DNA from 3 places in the Mesorhizobium silamurunense genome. Region 3 is predicted to be linked to each of the others. Evidence: predicted binding sites of a transcription regulator. Region 3 holds the regulator's gene; each other region holds the start of a gene.
What was found. Region 3 encodes PhoB, which activates phosphate uptake and scavenging genes when phosphate is short. Its sites were predicted from a motif close to TGTCATNNANCTGTCAT; they were not measured.
Positions count from the first base shown of each region.

Region 1: the regulator PhoB is predicted to act here: its motif matches at 2,490-2,506, upstream of AU465_RS01160 (BtaA family protein).
Region 2: the regulator PhoB is predicted to act here: its motif matches at 5,335-5,351, upstream of phnF (phosphonate metabolism transcriptional regulator PhnF).

Region 1 is NZ_LPVS01000010.1:45,263-52,071, reverse strand. Features, by position in the region: gene AU465_RS01170 (serine hydrolase domain-containing protein) at 1-522, shown strand, start outside; gene AU465_RS01165 (class I SAM-dependent methyltransferase) at 531-1,196, opposite strand; gene AU465_RS01160 (BtaA family protein) at 1,193-2,440, opposite strand; gene AU465_RS01155 (hydantoinase B/oxoprolinase family protein) at 2,639-6,250, opposite strand; gene AU465_RS01150 (hypothetical protein) at 6,437-6,643, shown strand; gene AU465_RS01145 (J domain-containing protein) at 6,777-6,809, shown strand, end outside.
Region 2 is NZ_LPVS01000079.1:25,885-32,693, reverse strand. Features, by position in the region: gene AU465_RS22510 (DapH/DapD/GlmU-related protein) at 1-168, opposite strand, end outside; gene phnL (phosphonate C-P lyase system protein PhnL) at 165-872, opposite strand; gene phnK (phosphonate C-P lyase system protein PhnK) at 1,078-1,854, opposite strand; gene AU465_RS22495 (alpha-D-ribose 1-methylphosphonate 5-phosphate C-P-lyase PhnJ) at 1,851-2,816, opposite strand; gene AU465_RS22490 (carbon-phosphorus lyase complex subunit) at 3,068-4,180, opposite strand; gene phnH (phosphonate C-P lyase system protein PhnH) at 4,182-4,793, opposite strand; gene phnG (phosphonate C-P lyase system protein PhnG) at 4,793-5,254, opposite strand; gene phnF (phosphonate metabolism transcriptional regulator PhnF) at 5,392-6,138, shown strand; gene AU465_RS22470 (zinc-binding alcohol dehydrogenase family protein) at 6,146-6,809, opposite strand, start outside.
Region 3 is NZ_LPVS01000070.1:199,076-205,884, forward strand. Features, by position in the region: gene xylF (D-xylose ABC transporter substrate-binding protein) at 1-322, opposite strand, end outside; gene AU465_RS20250 (ROK family transcriptional regulator) at 684-1,916, shown strand; gene AU465_RS20255 (hypothetical protein) at 2,413-2,625, opposite strand; gene phoB (phosphate regulon transcriptional regulator PhoB) at 2,950-3,639, opposite strand; gene phoU (phosphate signaling complex protein PhoU) at 3,659-4,366, opposite strand; gene pstB (phosphate ABC transporter ATP-binding protein PstB) at 4,384-5,187, opposite strand; gene pstA (phosphate ABC transporter permease PstA) at 5,184-6,035, opposite strand; gene pstC (phosphate ABC transporter permease subunit PstC) at 6,039-6,809, opposite strand, start outside.

The DNA of each region.
Region 1 (6,809 bases), on a different contig from region 3:
GGCACGGCAGTGATGCTCTCGCGCCTGTGGCAGGACGCGGTCGGCGACAAGGCGAAAGCGCTGGCATGGCCGCGGACGGCGCTGTTCGAGCCGCTCGGCATGCACAGCGCGGTGCTCGAAACCGACGAACAGGGCACTTTCGTCGGCTCGTCCTATCTCTATGCCACGGCGCATGATTGGGCGCGCTTCGGCCAGTTCCTGCTGCAGGGCGGCGTCTGGAACAGCGCGCAGATCCTGCCGACCGGCTTCGTCGACTGGATGCGGCAGCCGGCGCCGGCCTCGAAAGTCTACGGCAAAGGCCAGGTCTGGATCGAGGGACCGGGCGATGAGGAAAGTCCCGGCGCGGGTGCCGCCGCCGGCCTGCCCAAGGATACCTATTGGATGGAGGGCCATGACGGCCAGACGGTGGCCATCGTGCCATCAGAGCAACTGGTGGTGGTGCGCCTCGGGTTGACGCCGGCCAAGCTCGGCTACCGGCCGCAGACGATGGTGGCAGCGCTGGTGAAGGCCCTACATCAGTAGGAGCCCGCCTACTTTCGAGCGCCGATCACGCCCAGCCAGGCATAGCCGCGATAAAGCGTTCTGAAACGGAAGGTTGCGCCGGTCCGCTCGGATTCCGATTCAAGGACGTCGCGCAGCGAGGCGCGCGGCTCGACATGGAATTTTCGCAGCCAGCCGCGCAGCAGGGCGCGGAACCAGCGCGGCAGGCCTTCCTGCTGGCCGAAATCGACGACATGCAGCGAACCGCCGGGCGCAAGCGAAGCCAGTGCTGCCGTGACGGTCTTTTCCCAGCCAGGAATCATCGACAGCGAATAGGACACGAAAACGCGGTCGAACCGCGCGGTGCCGAAAAGCGCCTTGGCGTCGAAGTCGGTGGCGTCACCGCGCGCGAGGTTGACCTTCGCTGCCAGACCTTCACGGGCTATCGCGGCATTCGCCGTCTCCAGCATTTCTGCCGAGATGTCGAGGCCGAAGAAGCGGGCATCCGGATAGCGGCGGGCGGCCAGCACGATGTTGCGGCCGGTGCCGCAACCGAGCTCGAGCACGCTGCCGCCTGACGGCACGTCGAGGCCGGCGATCAGCCGGTCGCGGCCGAGCAGATAGAATTTGCGGGTGAGGTCGTAGATGTGGCGCTGCCAGCGATAGACGCCGTCCATCAGTTCGGCATGGCTGGCCGGCAGTTCCGTCGTGCTCATGCCGCGCGCTTCACATAAAGATGGAAGCCGCCATAGATCGCTGAGCGGTCCCTGGCCGAGAATTCGCGCGAAGCCTCGTTCTCATAGTGCCACTGGTCGAGCAGGGAATTGGAGACGCGGCCCGGTAGCAGACTGGGCTCGGCCGCGGTGCGGAAGATCACGCGGGCGCCGACCGAGGCCGTGCGGGTGATCTCGGTCCACAAATCGTTAAGCAGGTCGTCGGTCATCCAGTCCTGCGCATCGAGCAGGACGAAGCGGTCGACCGAGCCAGCGTCCTTGCCGGCCAGGAACTTGATCAGATTTGCATGATGGATGGCGACGCGATCGATGTTGGTGCGGATCGTCTTGTAGTTGCGCTGTTCCAGATAGGCGGGAAGGGCAGCTTCGCCGGGCTCCGGGTAACGGCGGGCAAACGCCTGCCAGGCGAAATAGTTGTTTTTCAGCGGGAAGTCGCAGGCGAGCTTTTCCAGCCGCGCCTTCAAGACGCTCGCCATCGAGCCGTCGCCGGAGGTGATCAGCGAGTCGTACTGCGCCGGCGGGATGCCGAGACCGAACAGCGAGGCCTTGCGCGATGTCGCCCAGCGCAGGAGCTTTCTGTCGAAGACCGGCGCCAATTCCTCGTTGAAGAAGCGACGCTGCTCGCCGATGTTCTCGGCCTTCATGATGCCGGCCGGATCGACACCGAACAGTTTTGCCACCCGATGGCCCATGGCGATGAAAAGGCCAAGCAGGCCGGTCTGATAGAAGTTGCGGTCGAAGACCGAGATACGGCGCCTGCCACGCCAGTTCCTACGCTCCCAGTAGTGGCGGCTGACCGGATCGAGATGCGGTGCGATGAAGCGGTCGTAGGCTTCCGAATTGTGGCTGGTGTCGGCGGCGCCGAAGAAACGAAACAGGTCGCCCTGCGAGGGCAGATGGCGAACCGCTTCCAACTTCATGCGGTTCAGCGCGACGTGCGCGGCGTTGAGGTCGACCGCATCGATCCGGGCCGGCGAGCGGGTGAGGTAAGCCAGGATGTTGCAGCCGCCTGACGCGATTGTGACGATCCGATGCCCGGCGCCGAGCTGCATGGCGTCCATGTCGACATCGGGGTCTTCCCAGATCTGCGGATAGACGAGGCCGGAGAACAGGAAGGCGAAAAGCCGCTCGGAAATGCCGTCCTTCGACAATGCGCTGTTCTGATAGACCGCTTTTCCAACTTCCTTGCCGCGCCGAAAAACGAGTTCTCCCGAGACATCCGACATGGCGAAGTGATTCCCCGTTTGCGTTGGCGCAAGCGGGTAGCGCAGCGTTGTGACAGGCGGGTGACAGGCTGTTGACGTTAAAGCGCGTCGCGCTGAAACGGATTCGGGCGACGTGCTTTAGGTCTTTGTTTTTATGCATCTCGTTTTCGCAAAACCGCTGCACTCTTTTGCGCAACATGCATTAAGTTGACGCCTTCCTTACGCCTTGCCGAATCCGCCGGGCGTCGGCGTGATGACGATGACGGCCTCGCCGGCATCGAGCGTCGTCTGGTCGCAGGCCTTCAGCACGTCGACCGAGCCGTCGTTGCGTCTGACCTTGGTCGAGCCTGCCTCGCCATCGCCGCCGCCGTCGAGACCCTGCGGCGGCCGGTTGCGGTGCGAGGAGAGGATGGCGCACTCCATCATCTCCAAGAAGCGGATGGTGCGCTTGGTGCCGTCGCCGGCGTTCCATTTGCCCTTGCCGCCGGAGCCCTCGCGGATGTGGAAGTCCTCGAGCACGACAGGGAAGCGCAATTCCAGCACCTCCGGATCGGTGAGTCGCGAATTGGTCATGTGCGTGTGGACGCCGGAAGTGCCGGCAAAGCCGCGGCCGGAATTCATCCGGCCGGCCGGCGAGCCGGAGCAGATCGTTTCGTAATACTGGTATTGCTTGTTGCCGAAGGTGAGGTTGTTCATCGTGCCTTGCGCGTTGGCCATCGCGCCCATGGCGCCGAACAGCGCGTTGGTGACATGCTGCGAGGTCTCGACATTGCCGGCGACGACCGCGGCCGGGTAGGCGGGCTTCAGCATGCAGCCGTCGGGAATGACGATGTTGATCGGCCGCAGACATCCGGCATTCATCGGGATCATGTCCTCGACCATGACGCGGAAGGCATAGAGCACGGCGGCTCGCGCCACCGGCTCCGGCGCGTTGAAATTGTTCTTCATCACGGGCGAAGTGCCGGTGAAATCGACCGTCGCCTGGCGCTTTTCCCGGTCGATAGTGATCTTCACCTTGATCGCCTGGCCGGTGTCGGTGGGGTATTCGTAGTCGGAGCTGTCGGGCAGCCGTTCCAGCACACGGCGCACGCTCTCGGCGGCATTGTCCTGGACATGGCCCATATAGGCCTCGACGACATCGAGGCCGAAATGCCCGACCATCTTGCGCAACTCCGCCACGCCTTTTTCATTGGCGGCGATCTGCGCCTTGAGGTCGGCGATGTTCTGCGCGGGATTGCGGGCGGGGTAGGGATGGTCGGTCAGGAGCGCCTCGAGCTCCTTCTCGCGGAAGCGGCCGCGATCGACGATGCGGAAATTGTCGAACAGCACCCCTTCCTCGTCGACGGTGGTGGCTAAAGGCGTCATCGAGCCCGGCGCCGTGCCGCCGACGTCGGCGTGGTGCCCGCGCGAGGCTGCCCAGAACAGGATTTCCTTGCGGGCGTCATCGAATACCGGCGTCACCACAGTGATATCGGGCAAATGCGTGCCGCCATTGTAAGGCGCGTTGAGCGCGAAGACGTCGCCCGGATGGATATCGCCCGAATTCAGGCGGATGACGGTTTCGACCGAGCGGTCCATGGATCCCAGATGCACCGGCATGTGCGGCGCGTTGGCGACCAGCGCGCCGTGACGGTCGAACACGGCGCAGGAGAAATCCAACCGCTCCTTGATGTTGACGGAATAGGCGGTGTTCTGCAGCGTCACGCCCATCTGCTCCGCGATCGACATGAAAAGGTTGTTGAAGACCTCCAGCATCACCGGATCGGCCTCGGTGCCGAGCGCCGCCTGCCGGCGTTTCTTTTCGATGCGGCGCAACAGGACATGGTTCAGGGCCGTGATCATGGCCTGCCAGCCCGGTTCGACGACGATGGTCTGGTTCGGCTCGATGACGAGGGCGGGACCCGCCACCTTATGGCCGGGCTTCAGATCCTCGCGCCGGAAGATACCGGCATCACGCCAGGCGCCGTCGGCGAAGAATTGCCGGGTCTGCCAGGGGCTTGCCGCCTTGTCTTCGAGGCTTGATTCATTTTCGTCGCGCGCAGCGGTCCCGACATCGCTGCCTTCGACGCCAACCGCCTCGATGATCATAGGCTTGTTTTCGTAGACGAAGCCGAATTGGGCCTTGTGGGCGGCCTCGAAATCGCTTCTGGCGCGGAAAATCGAGCCATGCTCGAAATTCACCGGCAAAGTCGTGTCCGTGCCGTCATAACGGATCTGCAGGACCGGTCTCGAGGCGATGGCGGCTTCCGCAATGCCTTGCGCCGCAAGTTCGGCGACGACACTTTGGCGCAAAGCCGCAATCAGTTCTTCGATCGAGGAGCGGGACTCTTCGGCGAGCGGCTTCAGCAGCGCCTGCTGGCGCGAGGCAAAAACTGTCGACAGCCCGATGCCGTAAGCCGAAAGCAGGCCCGAGAAGGGATGGATGAGCACCGCTTCCATGCCGAGCGCATCTGCGACCAGGCAGGCATGCTGGCCGCCGGCGCCGCCGAAGCAGTTCAAGAGATATTCGGTGACATCGTAGCCGCGCTGCACCGAAATCTTCTTGATGGCGTTGGCCATGTTCTCGACGGCGATGGTGACGAAGCCCTCGGCCACCGCTTCCGGCGAGCGCCCATCGCCGATCTCGGTAGCGAGCGCCGCGAATTCTTCGCGCACGGTGCCGACGTCGAGCGGCTGGTCCTGGCCGGGACCGAAGATCGCCGGGAAGACATCGGGCTGCAGCTTGCCGAGCATCACATTGGCGTCGGTGACGGCGAGCGGCCCGCCACGTCGGTAAGCGGCCGGGCCGGGATTGGCGCCGGCGGAGTCCGGGCCGACACGGAAGCGGCCGGCCTCGTAATGCAGGATCGAGCCGCCGCCGGCAGCGACAGTATGAATGCGCATCATCGGCGCGCGGATACGCACGCCGGCGACTTCGGTGTCGAAGGCGCGTTCATATTCGCCGTCGTAATGGGCGACGTCGGTCGAGGTGCCACCCATGTCGAAGCCGATGACCTTTTCGAAGCCGGCGAGCTTCGCCGTCTCGACCATACCGACGACGCCGCCGGCCGGACCCGATAGCAGCGCATCCTTGCCCTGGAACATGTCGGCGGCGGTCAGCCCGCCCGACGACATCATGAACATCAGGCGTGGGCCGGCACCCAACTCGCCTGCCACCTTCTGCACGTAGCGTGACAGGATCGGCGACAGATAGGCGTCGACCACAGTGGTGTCGCCGCGGCCGACCAGCTTGATGAGCGGCGAGACCTCGTGGCTGACCGAGACCTGTCTGAAGCCGATCTTGAGGCAGACTTTTGCTACCGCTTTCTCGTGGTCGGGATATTTCCAGGCATGCATGAAGACGACGGCGACCGCGTCGATGCCGTCGGCCTTGGCCTGCTCTATCGCCGGGCGGCAGGCGGCGATGTCGAGCAGCCGCTCGACGCAGCCATCGGCGCGCACGCGCTCGTCGATCTCGATCACGCGCTCGTAGAGTTGTTCCGGAAGGACGATTTCCTTGGCAAAAATATCCGGACGCGCCTGATAGGCGATGCGCAGCGCGTCGCGAAAGCCCTTGGTGGTGAGCAGGAGCACCCGGTCGCCCTTCCGCTCGAGCAGCGCATTTGTGGCGACCGTGGTGCCCATCTTAATGTCGCCGATCCGGCCAGGGGGGATGGTCGCACCGGTTTTCAGCCCAAGCAGGTCACGGATGCCCTGGATGGCGGCATCGGCATAGGCCTCAGGGTTCTCCGACAATAGCTTTCGGGGATGCAATTGTCCTCGCGGGTCACGGCCGATGATGTCGGTGAACGTGCCGCCCCGGTCGATCCAGAAATCCCATTTTTTGTTCACCGCGGCTTCCGTCATTCTGCCTATCCAATCTGTGCGAGCGCTTGCTCTGTTAGTTCGCCGTTTCGGCGGCAATCGCAAGTTGATGTTACATTTGGAAACGCAACGTTACGAAACCTGTGAGCCGCTCGATGCATTTCTCTTGTGGCCGTTCACCGAAACGTGAACGCTTGCTGAAGGAGAGATATCATGAAGAAGCTCATTCTGGCGTCTGTTTCGGCGCTCGCCCTGCTGGGGGTCGCGGCTTGCAGCGACAGCGGCACCGGCACGGACAAAACGACCACCCAGAGCACCAACCCGCCGGCCAACGAGCAGCCGATGAAGCCAGCCTCGCCTGACGCTTCGAAGCCTGCCGAACCGGCTCCGGCAACACCTCCTGCTGCACCGGCGCAGTAGAAATCTGTCCAATGAAATCGGAAGGCCGGCCTTGCGCCGGCCTTTCTTTTGGCGGGACTGCCATCAAACGCCGTTCGACCTGCGGCATTGTCCCGGCTTGATAGCGGTGCCCGGTTCGCACTAAGAAGCCGGCATGTCGATTTGGGACCGCCTCGGCGACTTCATC
Region 2 (6,809 bases), on a different contig from region 3:
AATGGTCGCGCACCAGACGGCGCAGTCCTGCATCATGTAGGAATAGTCGCCAAGCTCGCTTTCCGAGACCCGGCTGCGCTCGGCGATCTCGGTCCAGCGGCCGAGCTTCGAGTTCTCGACCTGCGCCGTCTCGTGCACCAGCGGCGTCTCGGACAATTTCCTTGTCATGCGGCGATCCTGCCTGCGGCAAAGGCGGTGACGTCGATGATGCGGTCGGCCACCGCGTCGCGCACGTCCTGGTCATGGAAGATGCCGAGCAGGGCGACGCCCGCCGCCTTCTTGGCGGCGATGAGCTCGACCACGACATCGCGGTTCCTGGCGTCAAGCGAAGCGGTCGGCTCGTCGAGCAAAAGGATCGGATGCTCGGTGATGAAGCCGCGCGCGATGTTGACGCGCTGCTGCTCGCCGCCGGAGAAGGTCGCCGGCGGCAGCGCCCAGAGCTTTTCCGGCAGGTTGAGCTGCGCGAGCAGGGTGCGTGCTTTCTCCCGCGCGCCTTCCCTGTCCTCGCCGCGCTCGACCAGCGGTTCGGCAACGACGTCCAGCGCCGAAACGCGCGGCACGGTGCGCAGGAACTGGCTGACATAGCCGATGGTATGGCGGCGCACGGAGAGCACCGTGCGCGGACTGGCCGAGGCAAGGTCGATCAGGCCACCCTCGTGCTGGACGATGATCTGGCCTTCGTCGACGGCGTAGTTGCCGTAGAGCATCTTCAGGATCGAGCTTTTTCCCGCGCCTGACGGGCCGCCAAGCACCGCGCATTCACCGGCTCGGATCGAAAAGGAGACGCCCGCCACCACCGGCAGCCTGACGCCATCGCGCAGATGCATGGTGAAGCTTTTCGCGACCTCGGAAACGACGAGAGGCGTTGGCATTAGAGGGGTCTCCTGTCGTTCGTTGGCGGGACAGCACCCCCCTCTGCCTTGCCAGGCATCTCCCCCTCAAGGGGGGAGATCGGCTGCCGCGTTCGGTTTCGCCACTCTCCCGCGTTGCAGAATGAGCGGGGCATGAAAGCTGCCGATCTCCCCCCTTGAGGGGGAGATGGCCGGCAGGCCAGAGGGGGGTGAACAAGCGCCATCATCAAACCTGTAGTATCGAGGAAACCAGCAACTGCGTGTATGGCGCGCGGGGGTCGTCGAGCACGCGGTCGGTGAGGCCGCTTTCGACGACGCGGCCGTCCTTCATCACCATCATGCGCTGCGACAAAAGCCGCGCCACGGCAAGGTCATGGGTGACGACGATTGCCGCGAGGCCGAGATCGGTGACGAGCCCGCGCAACAGGTCGAGCAGGCGCGCCTGCACCGAGACGTCGAGGCCGCCGGTCGGCTCGTCCATGAACACCAGGCGTGGCCCGGTCACCAGGTTGCGGGCGATCTGCAGGCGCTGGCGCATGCCGCCGGAAAAGGCGCGCGGCTCATCGTCGATGCGATCCTCGTCGATTTCGACGCGCGACAGCCAGTCGACGGCGGTGGCGCGGATCCTGCCGTAGTGGCGGTCGCCGACCGCCATCAGCCTTTCGCCGACATTGGCGCCGGCCGACACCGTCATGCGCAGCCCGTCGGCCGGGTTTTGATGGACGAAGCCCCAGTCGGTGCGCATGAGGAAGCGGCGCTCGGCCTCGCTCATGCGGTAGAGTTCGCGCCACTGGTCGTCACGCATGCGATAGCTGGCGGTGCCGGAAGAGGGCAGCAGCCTGGTCGACAGGCAGTTGAGCAGCGTCGTCTTGCCGGAGCCGGACTCGCCGACGACAGCCAGCACCTCGCCCGGCCAAAGATCGAAGCTGATGTTCTCGCAGCCGACCCGCGAGCCGTAGAATTTGGAAAGCGCCGAGACGCGCAGCAGCGGTTCGTCGGTCATTCGGCCTCCTTACCCTCCCCCATGCGGGGAGGGTCGGCGCGTAGCGCCGAGCTGGGGGTTGCAAGGGTTGTCGCCAGGTCACTCCCACCCGCGCCTTCGGCGCGACCTCCCCACAAGGGGGAGGTAGGGTCGCTGCGCCGTTTCTCGCAGTGGTCGGTGTCCGAGCAGACGAACATGTGGCCGCCATGGTCGTCGAGGATGACCTCGTCGAGATAGACATTCTCGGCGCCGCACAACGCGCAGGGTTGGTCGAAGGTCTGCACCTCGAAGGGATGGTCCTCGAAATCGAGGCTGACGACATCGGTGAAGGGCGGCACCGCATAGATGCGCTTCTCGCGGCCGGCGCCGAAGAGCTGCAAAGCCGGCGAACGATGCATCTTCGGATTGTCGAATTTCGGCGTCGGCGACGGATCCATCACATAGCGGCCCTCGACCTTGACCGGATAGGCGTAGGTGGTGGCGATGCGGCCGTGCTTGGCGATGTCCTCGTAAAGCTTCACATGCATGAGGCCGTATTCCTCCAGCGCATGCATCTTGCGCGTCTCGGTCTCGCGCGGCTCGAGGAAGCGCAGCGGCTCGGGGATCGGCACCTGGAAGACCAGCACCTGGCCTGCGGTGAGCGGATGCTCGGGGATGCGGTGGCGGGTCTGGATGATCGTCGCCGTCGCGGTCTCGGTGGTGACGGCGACATTGGCGACCTTTTTGAAGAAGGCGCGGATCGAGACCGCGTTGGTGGTGTCGTCGGCGCCCTGATCGATGACCTTCAGCACATCATCCGGGCCGATGATCGAGGCGGTGACCTGTACGCCGCCGGTGCCCCAGCCATAGGGCATCGGCATCTCGCGCGAGGCGAAGGGCACCTGGTAGCCGGGAATGGCGATGCCCTTGAGGATGGCGCGGCGGATCATCCGCTTGGTCTGTTCATCGAGATAGGCGAAGTTGTAGGTGGCGATGTCGGTCATGGCGATCACGTCCGCTTCATGCTATCGAATTGGCGTCCAGGGAGGCAGGGCCAAATGAGCTCTACCGGATGGATGCATCTCGGAGTGCTGTTGCTGGTCTTCGCCGGCGTTGCCGCGTTTGCGCTTCGCAGGATGTTTCTTCCTGCGCCAAAGGATGCCCCGCAGGGCGAGACCGTTAGCGGAGCCAGCGGCTACGCAGGAAGCAGTGCCAGTTCGCCAGATGGCGGCGGTCACGCAGGCGGCTTCTAGTATCATTCCGCGGCCTCCCTCTTCTCTTCCACCTTGTCCTCATTTTCCCGCGCCTCGTATTCGGCGCGCATGCGGCGGACCAGGTCGAGCTCGGCCTGGAAGTCGACATAGTGCGGCAGCTTCAAATGCTCGACGAAGCCGGTCGCATGGACATTGTCGGAGTGCGAGATGACGAACTCCTCGTCCTGCGCGGCGGCAATCACATCCTCGCCAAGCTCGCTCGCGCGCAGCGCCCGGTCGCACAGCGCCATGGCCATCGCCTTGCGCTCGCTCTGCCCGAAGACCAGACCGTAGCCGCGGGTGAATTGCGGCGGCGCCTTGGCCGAGCCCCTGAACTGGTTGACCATCTGGCACTCGGTGACGCGGATGGATCCCAGCGGCACGGCGAAAGGCAGTTCCGGCACGTCGAGTTCCAGCTCGACCTCGCCGATGCGCACTTCGCCGACGAAGGGGTGGTTGCGGGCATAGCCGCGCTGCGTCGAATAGCCGAGCGCGAGCAGGAAGCCTTCGTCGCCGCGCGACAGCGCCTGCAGGCGGATGTCGCGCGCCATCGGGAACTGCAGCGGCTCGCGGGTGATGTCGCCGGGCACATGGTCCAGCGGCATGTCGCCATCGGCTTCGATCAGGCCTTCGTGGGCGAGGATCGAGGAGACGCGCGGCATGGCCTCCGCTCCGGCTTCGCGTTGCGCGGGCGCCTCGACATCGGCGCCGGCGGCAAGCTCCGGATCGAGCAGCCGGTGGGTATAGTCGAAGGTCGGGCCGAGCACCTGGCCGCCGGGCAGGTCCTTGTAGGTCGCCGACACGCGCCGCTCGATCTGCATGGCGCCGGTGTCGACTGGGCTGGTATAGCCAAAGCGCGGCAACGTGGTGCGGTAGGCGCGCACCAGGAAGATCGCTTCGATCATGTCGCCGCGCGCCTGGACGACGGCCAAAGCCGCGAGCTCGCGGTCATAGAGCGAGCCTTCGCTCATCACCCGGTCGACGCCGAGCGCCAACTGCTCGACGATCTGGTCGAGGCGCAGCGCCGGCACCGAGCGGTCGCCGCGGCGGCGGTCAGCCAGCAGGCGATGGGCGTTGGCAATTGCGGCTTCGCCGCCTTTCACCGCGACATACATGTCATGCCTCCATCGTCTTGATGAGGGTGGTGCGCGGCAAGCAGGCGAGGTGGCCGGGTGCCGCCAGGATGATGTCGACGCCGCGCGGGAAACGCTGGTTGTTCTGCTTCCACTGCTCGACGAAATGGCGCGGCATGCCTGTCGGCGCGATCATCGATGTCTTCTCGATGCCGGGTCCTTCGAGCAGCAGCGACGGACCGGAGGCGAGATCGTCGACCAAAAGGATCAGCGTCGTTGAGCGGTCGGGATATTCTTGCGTGCCTTGCGAAAAGCCGTCGAGCGCCGCCATCTCCGCCGGGTTGGCGACAAACGCGAAATGCGCGTCGGGGGGCGTGTTGGCCAAGGGCGCGCCGGTGTGAAAACCGAGCCAGGCCTTTACGGAAGCTTCGGCCTGCAGCCGCGGGTCGAGCCAGATCGGCGTGTCGTTGTCGCAGAGCGCCAGCACCACGGCGCCGGCAGTCGCCGACAGCGGCGCCGGCGGATGGGCGAGCGAAGACAGCGCCTGGACGCTGCCCGGGCGCGCCATGGCATCCATGATGGCGCGGAATACGGCCTGGGCGTTGAAGACGGGATCGGCGAAGCCGCCCTCGATCGATTGCGTGGCGATATCCATCAGTCCTCTCCGCGCACCATGGTGAAGAAATCCACTTTCGTGGCCGCCGTCTCGCCGCGCCGCGTCTCGCGCGCCGCCTCGAGTGCAGCGCGCAACGGCACGACGAGCTTGGTCTCGACCGCTTCGCGATGGGCCGAGTCCTGCCAGAGCGCGTCGGCGATCGCCGCGAGCTTCGCCTTCTTCTTGTCGCGGCCGAGCGCATAGGAATGGCCGACCTGTCCGGACGGCAGCCGCACCGTGGCGCGGGTGACGGTCGCCTCGCCGACATCGAAGGGTGCGCCGCCGCCGCCGATCCGCCCGCGCACCGTCACCAATCCGGTTGCCGGGCCGCGCAGCAGTTCGGCTTCCGAGGGCAGGCCGGAGCCGCTCCAAAGCCGCGCGATCTCATCGGGCGCTGCGTGCGCCAGCGTCGCCATCACAGCCTTCCGCTCGGCCTGCTCGCGCGCTTCCTGTCCTCGCATCGCTTTCGCTCCTCGCATAGATAATTTGTCTATTGATATAGACAACTATACAAATTATACTCACCAGTTAGCGGGAGTCCATGACGGGTGGATGACAAGAGGCGCAAAAGTTAGCGGGAAGACGTTGGGGTGGGGAGATGATCGGGCTGGCGAGCAGCATCGAGAGGCGCAACGGCGTATCGCTGTGGCGGCAGATCGCCGACAGGATCCTGCAGGGAATCGCGAATGGCGATTTCGTGGAGAATGCGGCGCTGCCGCCTGAGGTTGCGCTGGCAGAGCGCTACGGCGTCAACCGCCACACGGTGCGCAACGCCATTGCCGCGCTGGTGCAGGAAGGCGTGCTGAGGGCCGAGCAGGGGCGCGGCACCTTCGTCTTGTCGCGCAAGCGTCTGTCCTATCCGATCGGCGCGCGCACGCGCTTTTCGACAGGGCTTCAGGGCCAGACGACCGAACGCCATATCGCCTTGCTTTCGTCATCGACGGAGCCGGCCAACCGGCGCATCGCCGAGGCGCTCGGCATTGCCAGAGGATCCGCCGTGATCCGTCTGGAAACGCGCGGCGAGGCCGACGGGCATCCGGTGTCGCGGGCGACGACATGGTTCGACGCCAAGCGCTTTGCCGGCATCGAGACGACGATGGCTGAGACGGGATCGATCACCGCCTCGCTCAAGCGCTTCGCCATCAACGATTATCTGAGGCACTCAACGGTGCTGTCGGCGCGTCACGCCGATGCGGACGACCTTGCCGATCTCGACCTCCAGCCCGGCGCCATCGTGCTGGTCACCGTTGCCGTGAACGTCACGCTCGACGGCCAGCCGATCCAGTTCGCCGAGTCGCGTTTCCCGGCGGAGAGGGTGGAGCTCAAGCTGTCGGTCAACGATTAGTCGCGTCTCACCCGACCTCGATGACGGCCTTGATCAGCCCGGATTTCTCATGCGCCCATCGCGCAAGATCACGTGGTGTTTCGCCAAGCGTCGTGCGATGCGTGACGAGCTTCGCCAGCGGCACGGCGCCGTTCCGGATCGAGGCGGCGACGTGGTCGAAATCGGCACGGAGCGCATTGCGGCTGCCGACCAGGGTCATCTCACGCTTGTGGAATTCGGGGTCGGAGAAGGTGATGTCGTCCTTGACGACGCTGACCAGCACCAGTGTGCCGCCATGCGCGACATGGGCGAAGGCCGATTGCACCGACTGCGTGTTGCCGGTGGCGTCGAACACGATGTCGAAGCCTTCGCCGCCGGTCGCCTGCCGCACCGGTTCGGCCGCCGGCGCTTTCGAGCCGTCGAGCGCGGCAAAACCCAGCTCGCTTTCGGCGAAACGGAGCCGCTCGGTGCTCATGTCGAGCAGGCCGACGTCGAGCCCGGCGATGCGTGCAAACAGCGCCGTGCCGAGGCCGATCGGACCGGCGCCGATGACCAGCGTGCGCTGGCCGGGCGCGCCAAGCGACCGCCGCACGGCGTGCGCGCCGATCGCCAGGAATTCGACCGCCGCCGCATCGGCCAGCGAGAGGCCGTTTGCCGGGTAAAGGTTTTGCGCCGGCACCAGGACCTCGTCG
Region 3 (6,809 bases):
TACCCTCGTCCAGCGCCTTCTGCACCGCCGGCCCGATCGCCGAGGCGTCCTGCGCCAGGATGATCAGCGCGTTGGCGCCCTGCGAGATCAGGCTCTCGACGTCGGTCAGCTGCTTGCCCGGATTGGACTGCGCGTCGGCGGAGATATACTTGTCGCCTGCGGCTTCGATTGCCTTCTTCATCGCCGCTTCGTCGGTCTTCCAGCGCTCTTCCTGGAAATTCGACCACGAAACGCCGATTACCTTGTCCTTTGCCTCTGCGACCGACGCCAGTGTCAACGACATGGCGACACCCGCCAGTATGGCGGCTGCGAATCTCTTCATGATTTCCTCCCTGCGCCCTTGCGGCGCGACCCAGACTGGCCCGAAGGCCGGCACAGAGGCTTTTTTTCGAGCCTCGAAAAAATACTGATCCAACGCGGAAGCGCTGTCAACTGCGATTCTGATGGTTTTTGAGGTGCCGCGAACTTTATTTCGAGGCTCGCAATAAATAATGACAGTCTCGGCCGCTTCTGCCACTATTCTGCAACGGCTCCGGAGGGAAGCGCAGAACCGCTTTCCATCGGAACGGAATGAAGCGAATCCAGGGCGGTTCGGTAGCTATATCCGGAACTGAACCGATCTGGCGCGTCGCCAACGGCCCATGCATTATCAAAGAGGCCGCGCTGCCCGGAAGGAAGGAAAAATGTCGGTCGGAATCCGCCACGACGACCTGCGCCGGCGCAATCGCGCCATGGTGCTCTCGGCCGTGCGCCGGGCCGGCCAGCCGTCGCGCACGGAAATCGCCGCGACCACCGGGCTCAGCCACTCGACCATTTCGGCGATCTCCGCGGACCTGATCCAGGAAGGCATCCTCGCCGAGAGCAAGCCGAGCGAGACCGTGTCGCTGAAGCGCGGCCGGCCGCAGGTCGGCCTCGCCCTCAATCCCGAGGCGACGGCGGTAGTGACGGTGGTGCTGTCGCTGAATTTCCTCTCCGTCGCCGTCATCGACTATGCCGGCCAGGTCATCGCCGAGGAGCAGCGTCGCCTCGACACGCTGACCATGCCGCGCGACGAGCTGATCGGCGAATGCACGGCGATCGTCCGGCGCCGGCTGGAAGATCCGGACCTCGATGTCGCCAGCGTCGCCCGCCTCGCCATGGGCATCCAGGGCATCACCGATTCCCATGCTCGCGCCATGCTGTGGTCGCCGATCACGCCGCTGACCGACATTCCCTTCGCCGACATCCTGGAGAAGGAATTCGGCATTCCAGCCACCATGGAGAACGACTGCAACATGATGGCGGTGGCGCTGCAATGGCGCGACCCCGACCGCTATCGCGACAATTTCATCGCCATCCTGCTCTCGCATGGCATCGGCATGGGGCTGGTGCTCAAGGGCGACCTGTTCACCGGCACGCATTCCTCAGGCGGCGAGTTCGGCCACATGATCCACCGTCCGGGCGGCGCGCTCTGCCGCTGCGGACGCCGCGGCTGCGTCGAGGCCTATGCTGGCAACTACGCCATCTGGCGCAGCGCCATGGGGATGAGCGAGGACGCCGAGCCGGTCGATGTCGGCGACGCCGACATGCGCGCGCTCGCCGCCAAGGCGCGCGAGAAAGACGGCCCGGAGCGCGCGGCCTATCGCCGGGCGGGCGAGGCGCTGGGCTTCGGCCTCGGCAGCCTGTTCGCGCTCATCGACCCGGCGCCGGTCGCCATGGTCGGTGTCAGCGCCGCGGCCTTCGACCTGATAGAGCCGGCGCTGCGCGAGGCGATCGCCCAGACCGCCGGCGGCCAGCACTCGCAGTCGATCTCCTTCGACACCGAGCCGAACGAATTGCCGCTGATCCGCGAAGGTTGCGCCATACGCGCGCTGACCTTCGTCGACCAGGAGATTTTAGCGCCGGGTATACAGACGAGACACAGCGCGACAGGGTGAACCCTATGCCCGTCGACGCTTTGAAAGCGCCCGCCACAAATCGGCTTCATCTGTGATGCCGTCTTGAAAGAGGCCGATCACATCCCGAGCGAGTTCTTCTCTCTGATCTTTGTCCTTTAGGGCTAGCCGGCGCTCGGTGCACAGCCTGTCAAATACCCGCTGGAGCGTATCCAGATCAGCGGGACCGAACACTCCGCCGTGGCCTGAGAGAGGCATGACAGCCGCCCTCGATAACCCTGCCTATATTCTGCCACCAACAGCGCCGCTCGAAAAGGCGATTCAATCCGTACCAGTCCGAAGCCCGACTTAAATGGTCGCGGCTCAACGCCAGCATTTTCCAGGAAAGGAAGTCGAGTTCATCCGCTGGCATGGAACCGGCCCCGTCCGTCCGGGTTGACCAGATGGTCCGGCCTGCTTTCTTTCTGGTGACACAGGATCGCAGGCCGGACCATACACGGGGAGTAGCCGGCTACTCCCGGTGCGGGCTAGACCTTTTCTAGACCAAGTCGTAATCGCTGGCCTTCGGCATAGACCATAGCGAAGGTCTCAAGCTCGAATGAGGTGCGGCATAGACCATAGCGAAGGTCTCAAGCTCGAATGAGGTGGTGGCTTCTCCACCATCCTCGATCACCCGAACGAACCATTCGCCGCAGGTTTCAATCACTTCGATTTTGGGGGATTTGGCTTCGTTTCTCCGGACGTTATCCATCGCAGCTCTCCTCAGGGAAGCAATGGGAAACGTCGATTTTTATAAATCCAGATCGGCGTTTTTCAATATCAAAATATGCTTACGGAACGATAACGCGCGACGGTCGTTATTGTTATTCGCCAATAGAGCCGGAGAGGAGCAAGCCGGTCGACGCTATCGTTCAGCTGCTTGTTAAAGATACCGGCATTCCCGAAAATCAAGCGCTCGAACTCATCTTCCCGATGGGCTTGAACTGAACTCGCTTGTGCGCGAGGCGAAGATCATCAAATCCGGTCGGTAAACGGGCTGGTCGCAGGCCGGCCGCACCTGCATATCAGCGCATCGTTAATCTTCCCTGATCGCGTAGCCCGCCCCGCGGATGGTCCGGATCACGTCCGGCATGCGGCCGTTGTTGACCGCCTTGCGCAGGCGTCCGACATGCACGTCGACCGTACGCTCGTCGATATAGATCGTCTCGCCCCAGACATTGTCGAGCAACTGGCTGCGCGAGAACACCCGGCCGGGATGGCGCATCATGAATTCGAGCAGCCGGAACTCGGTCGGGCCGAGCCTGATCTCGCTCTTCTTGCGGTAGACGCGGTGCGATTCACGGTCGAGCACGATGTCGCCGACCTTGAGCACGCTGGACAGCACTTCCGGCTTGGCGCGGCGCAACAGCGCCTTGACCCTGGCCATGAATTCCGGCGTCGAGAACGGCTTGACCAGGTAATCGTCGGCGCCCGTCGAGAGGCCGCGCACCCTGTCGCTTTCCTCGCCGCGCGCGGTCAGCATGATGATAGGCAGCCGTTCTGTCTCGGGCCGCATCCTGAGCCGCCGGCAAAGCTCGATGCCGGAAACCGCCGGCACCATCCAGTCGAGCACCAGAAGGTCGGGCACGTTCTCCTGCAGGCGGATCTCGGCTTCGTCACCGCGGGTAACCACCTCGACCTGATAGCCCTCGGATTCGAGGTTGTAGCGGAGCAGCACCCCCAGCGGCTCCTCGTCCTCCACCACCATGATGCGTGGCGCGATCATATAGCAGGTACCTTCGCTGTCAGGCCGCCGGCGCCGACATCGCCGTTTCGTCCTGTTTCGGACGGTTCGCGGGCAATTGCGTGCCGGTCAGCACATAGTAGGCGTTCTCGGCGATATTGGTCACATGGTCGCCGATGCGCTCCAGATTCTTGGCGCAGAACAGAAGATGCGTGCAGGCCGTGATGTTGCGCGGATCCTCCATCATGTAGGTCAGCAGCTCGCGGAAGACGGAGGTGTATTTGACGTCGATGCGCTCGTCGTCGTTCCTGAGCTTGGCGAGCGCCGCGGCGTCGCCCGCCGTGTATTCCTCGATCACGCCCTGGACCTGGATCAGCACCAGTTGCGCCATCGAGTCGATGGAGTGCGATAGGTCGCGCGGCGCGGCGCTGACGCCGACGGAGCCGACGCGCTTGGCGATATTCTTGGCAAGATCGCCGATGCGCTCGAGATCGCCGGCCATGCGGATCGCGCCGACCACGCTGCGCAGGTCGTCGGCCATCGGCTGGCGTTTCGCGATCAGCGTGATGGCGCGATCGTCGAGCTCGCGCTGCCGCGCGTCCATGATGGCATCGTCGGAGACCACGCGCTGCGCCATCGCGTTGTCGGAGTTCAGCAGAGCCTTGGTCGACGCGCCGACCATCGAGCCGGCAAGATCGCCCATGTCACGGATGAGCTGGCTGATCTGCCTCAGATCCTCGTCGAAGGAAGCGACCGTATGGGCCATGATTGTGTCCTCGTATGAACTCAGCCGAAGCGGCCGGTGATGTAGTCCTGCGTGCGCTTCTCGCGAGGCGAGGTGAATATCTTCTCGGTCCGGTCGAACTCGACCAGCTCGCCGAGATACATGAACGCCGTCTGCCGCGACACGCGCGCCGCCTGCTGCATGTTGTGGGTGACGATCACGATCGTGTAGTCGGCCTGCAGCTCGTCTATCAGCTCCTCGATCTTGGCGGTCGACAGCGGATCGAGCGCCGAGGCCGGCTCGTCGAGCAGGATGACCTCCGGCTTCACCGCTACCGTGCGGGCGATGCAGAGCCGCTGCTGCTGGCCGCCGGAGAGGCTGAGGCCACTGGCATTGAGCTTGTCCTTGACCTCGTTCCAAAGCGCCGCACGCTTCAGCGCCTGCTCGACGCGGTTGTCCATCTCGGCCTTGCTGATCTTCTCATACAGCCTGACGCCGAAGGCGATGTTCTCGTAGATAGACATCGGGAACGGAGTCGGCTTCTGGAACACCATGCCGATCTTGGTCCTGAGCAGATTGAGATCCTGCGAGCGGTCGAGGATGTTCTTGCCGTCGAGCAGCACCTGACCCTCGGCGCTCTGCTTCGGGTAAAGTTCGTAGATGCGGTTCAGCACGCGCAGCAGCGTCGACTTCCCGCAGCCCGACGGTCCGATGAAGGCGGTGACGCTGCGCTCCGGCAGCGACAGGTTGATGTCCTTCAGCGCCTTCGACTGGCCATAGTAGAAGTTGAGGTTCTTGACCTCGATCTTAGCCTTCTCGACGGCCGTCTCGGCTACGTTAAGGTCGGTGGACAACATCGGTTTCATCTGTCCTCTCTGCGTCCGGTAAGGCTGCGGGCGAAAATGCTCAGCCCGAGAACCGTCAGGGTGATTATGAGTGCGCCCGTCCAGGCCAGCTGCTGCCATTCCTCATAGGGGCTGAGCGCAAACTGGAAGATGGTCACCGGCAGGCTGGCCATCGGCGCGTTGAGATTGCTCGACCAGAACTGATTGTTGAGCGCGGTGAAGAGCAGTGGCGCCGTCTCGCCCGAAATGCGGGCGATCGCCAGCAATATGCCGGTGACGATGCCGGAAAGCGCGGCGCGATAAGCGACGGAGCGGATCACCACCCAGCGCGGCGCGCCGATGGCGGTGCCGGCTTCGCGCAGCGCGTTGGGCACAAGGTTGAGCATGTCCTCGGTGGTGCGCACCACGACAGGGATCACCAGGATGGACAGCGCCACCGCGCCGGCGATCGCCGAGAAATGGCCCATCGGGCGCACCAGCAGCTCATAGACGAACAGGCCGACGATGATCGACGGCGCCGACAACAGGATGTCGTTGATGAAACGCACCACCGTGGTGAGACGCGAGAAGCGACCGTACTCGGCCATATAGGTTCCGGCGAGCACGCCGATCGGCGTGCCGACGATGATGCCGATGATGGTCATCACGATGCTGCCGTAGATGGCGTTGAGCAGGCCGCCGGCGTCGCCGGGCGGCGGCGTCATTTCCGTGAACACCGAAAGCGAGACGCCGGACAGGCCCTTATAGACCAGCGCGCCAAGGATCAGCGCCAGCCAGGCAAGGCCGATGCCCGCGGCGATGACGCACAGCGCCATCATCACGCCATTCTTGCGCTTGCGTCTCTGATGAAGCGACATGGCTACCGACATCGGTCAGGCTCCCGTGCGGCTATCGATGCGCAACAACATGTAGCGCGCGATGGCGAGGATGATGAAGGTGATGATGAAGAGGATCAGGCCGAGCGACACCAGCGAGGATGTGTAGAGCTCGCCATCGGCCTCGGTGAACTCGTTGGCGATGGTCGCCGAGATCGTCGTTCCCGGCGCAAACAGCGAGGCGCTGATGCGGTGTGCGTTGCCGATGACGAAGGTGACGGCCATCGTTTCGCCGAGCGCGCGGCCAAGACCGAGCATGACGCCGCCCATGATGCCGACGCGAGTGTAGGGAATGGTCACGCGCCGGGTCACTTCCCAGGTCGTGCAGCCGATGCCATAGGCCGATTCCTTGAGCACCGCGGGCACCGTATCGAACACGTCCTTGGTGATCGAGGTGATGAAAGGCAGAACCATGATGGCAAGAATGAGCGATGACGTCAGCAGGCCGATGCCGTAAGGCGGACCAGCGAACAGGCTGGAGAGGCCCGGGACGTTGTGGAAGACGTTGATGATGAAGGGCTGCACCGTCGTCTGCAGGAACGGCGCGAAGACGAACAGACCCCAGATGCCGTAGATGATCGAGGGAATGCCGGCGAGCAGCTCGACCGCAATGCCGATCGGGCGCCTGAGCGGGCGCGGGCAGAGCTCGGTGAGGAAAATGGCAATGCCGATGCCGATCGGAACCGCGATCAGGATGGCAATGGCCGAGGTGACGACGGTGCCGTAGATGGGCGCGAGAGCGCCGAAATTCTCGGTGACCGGGTTCCA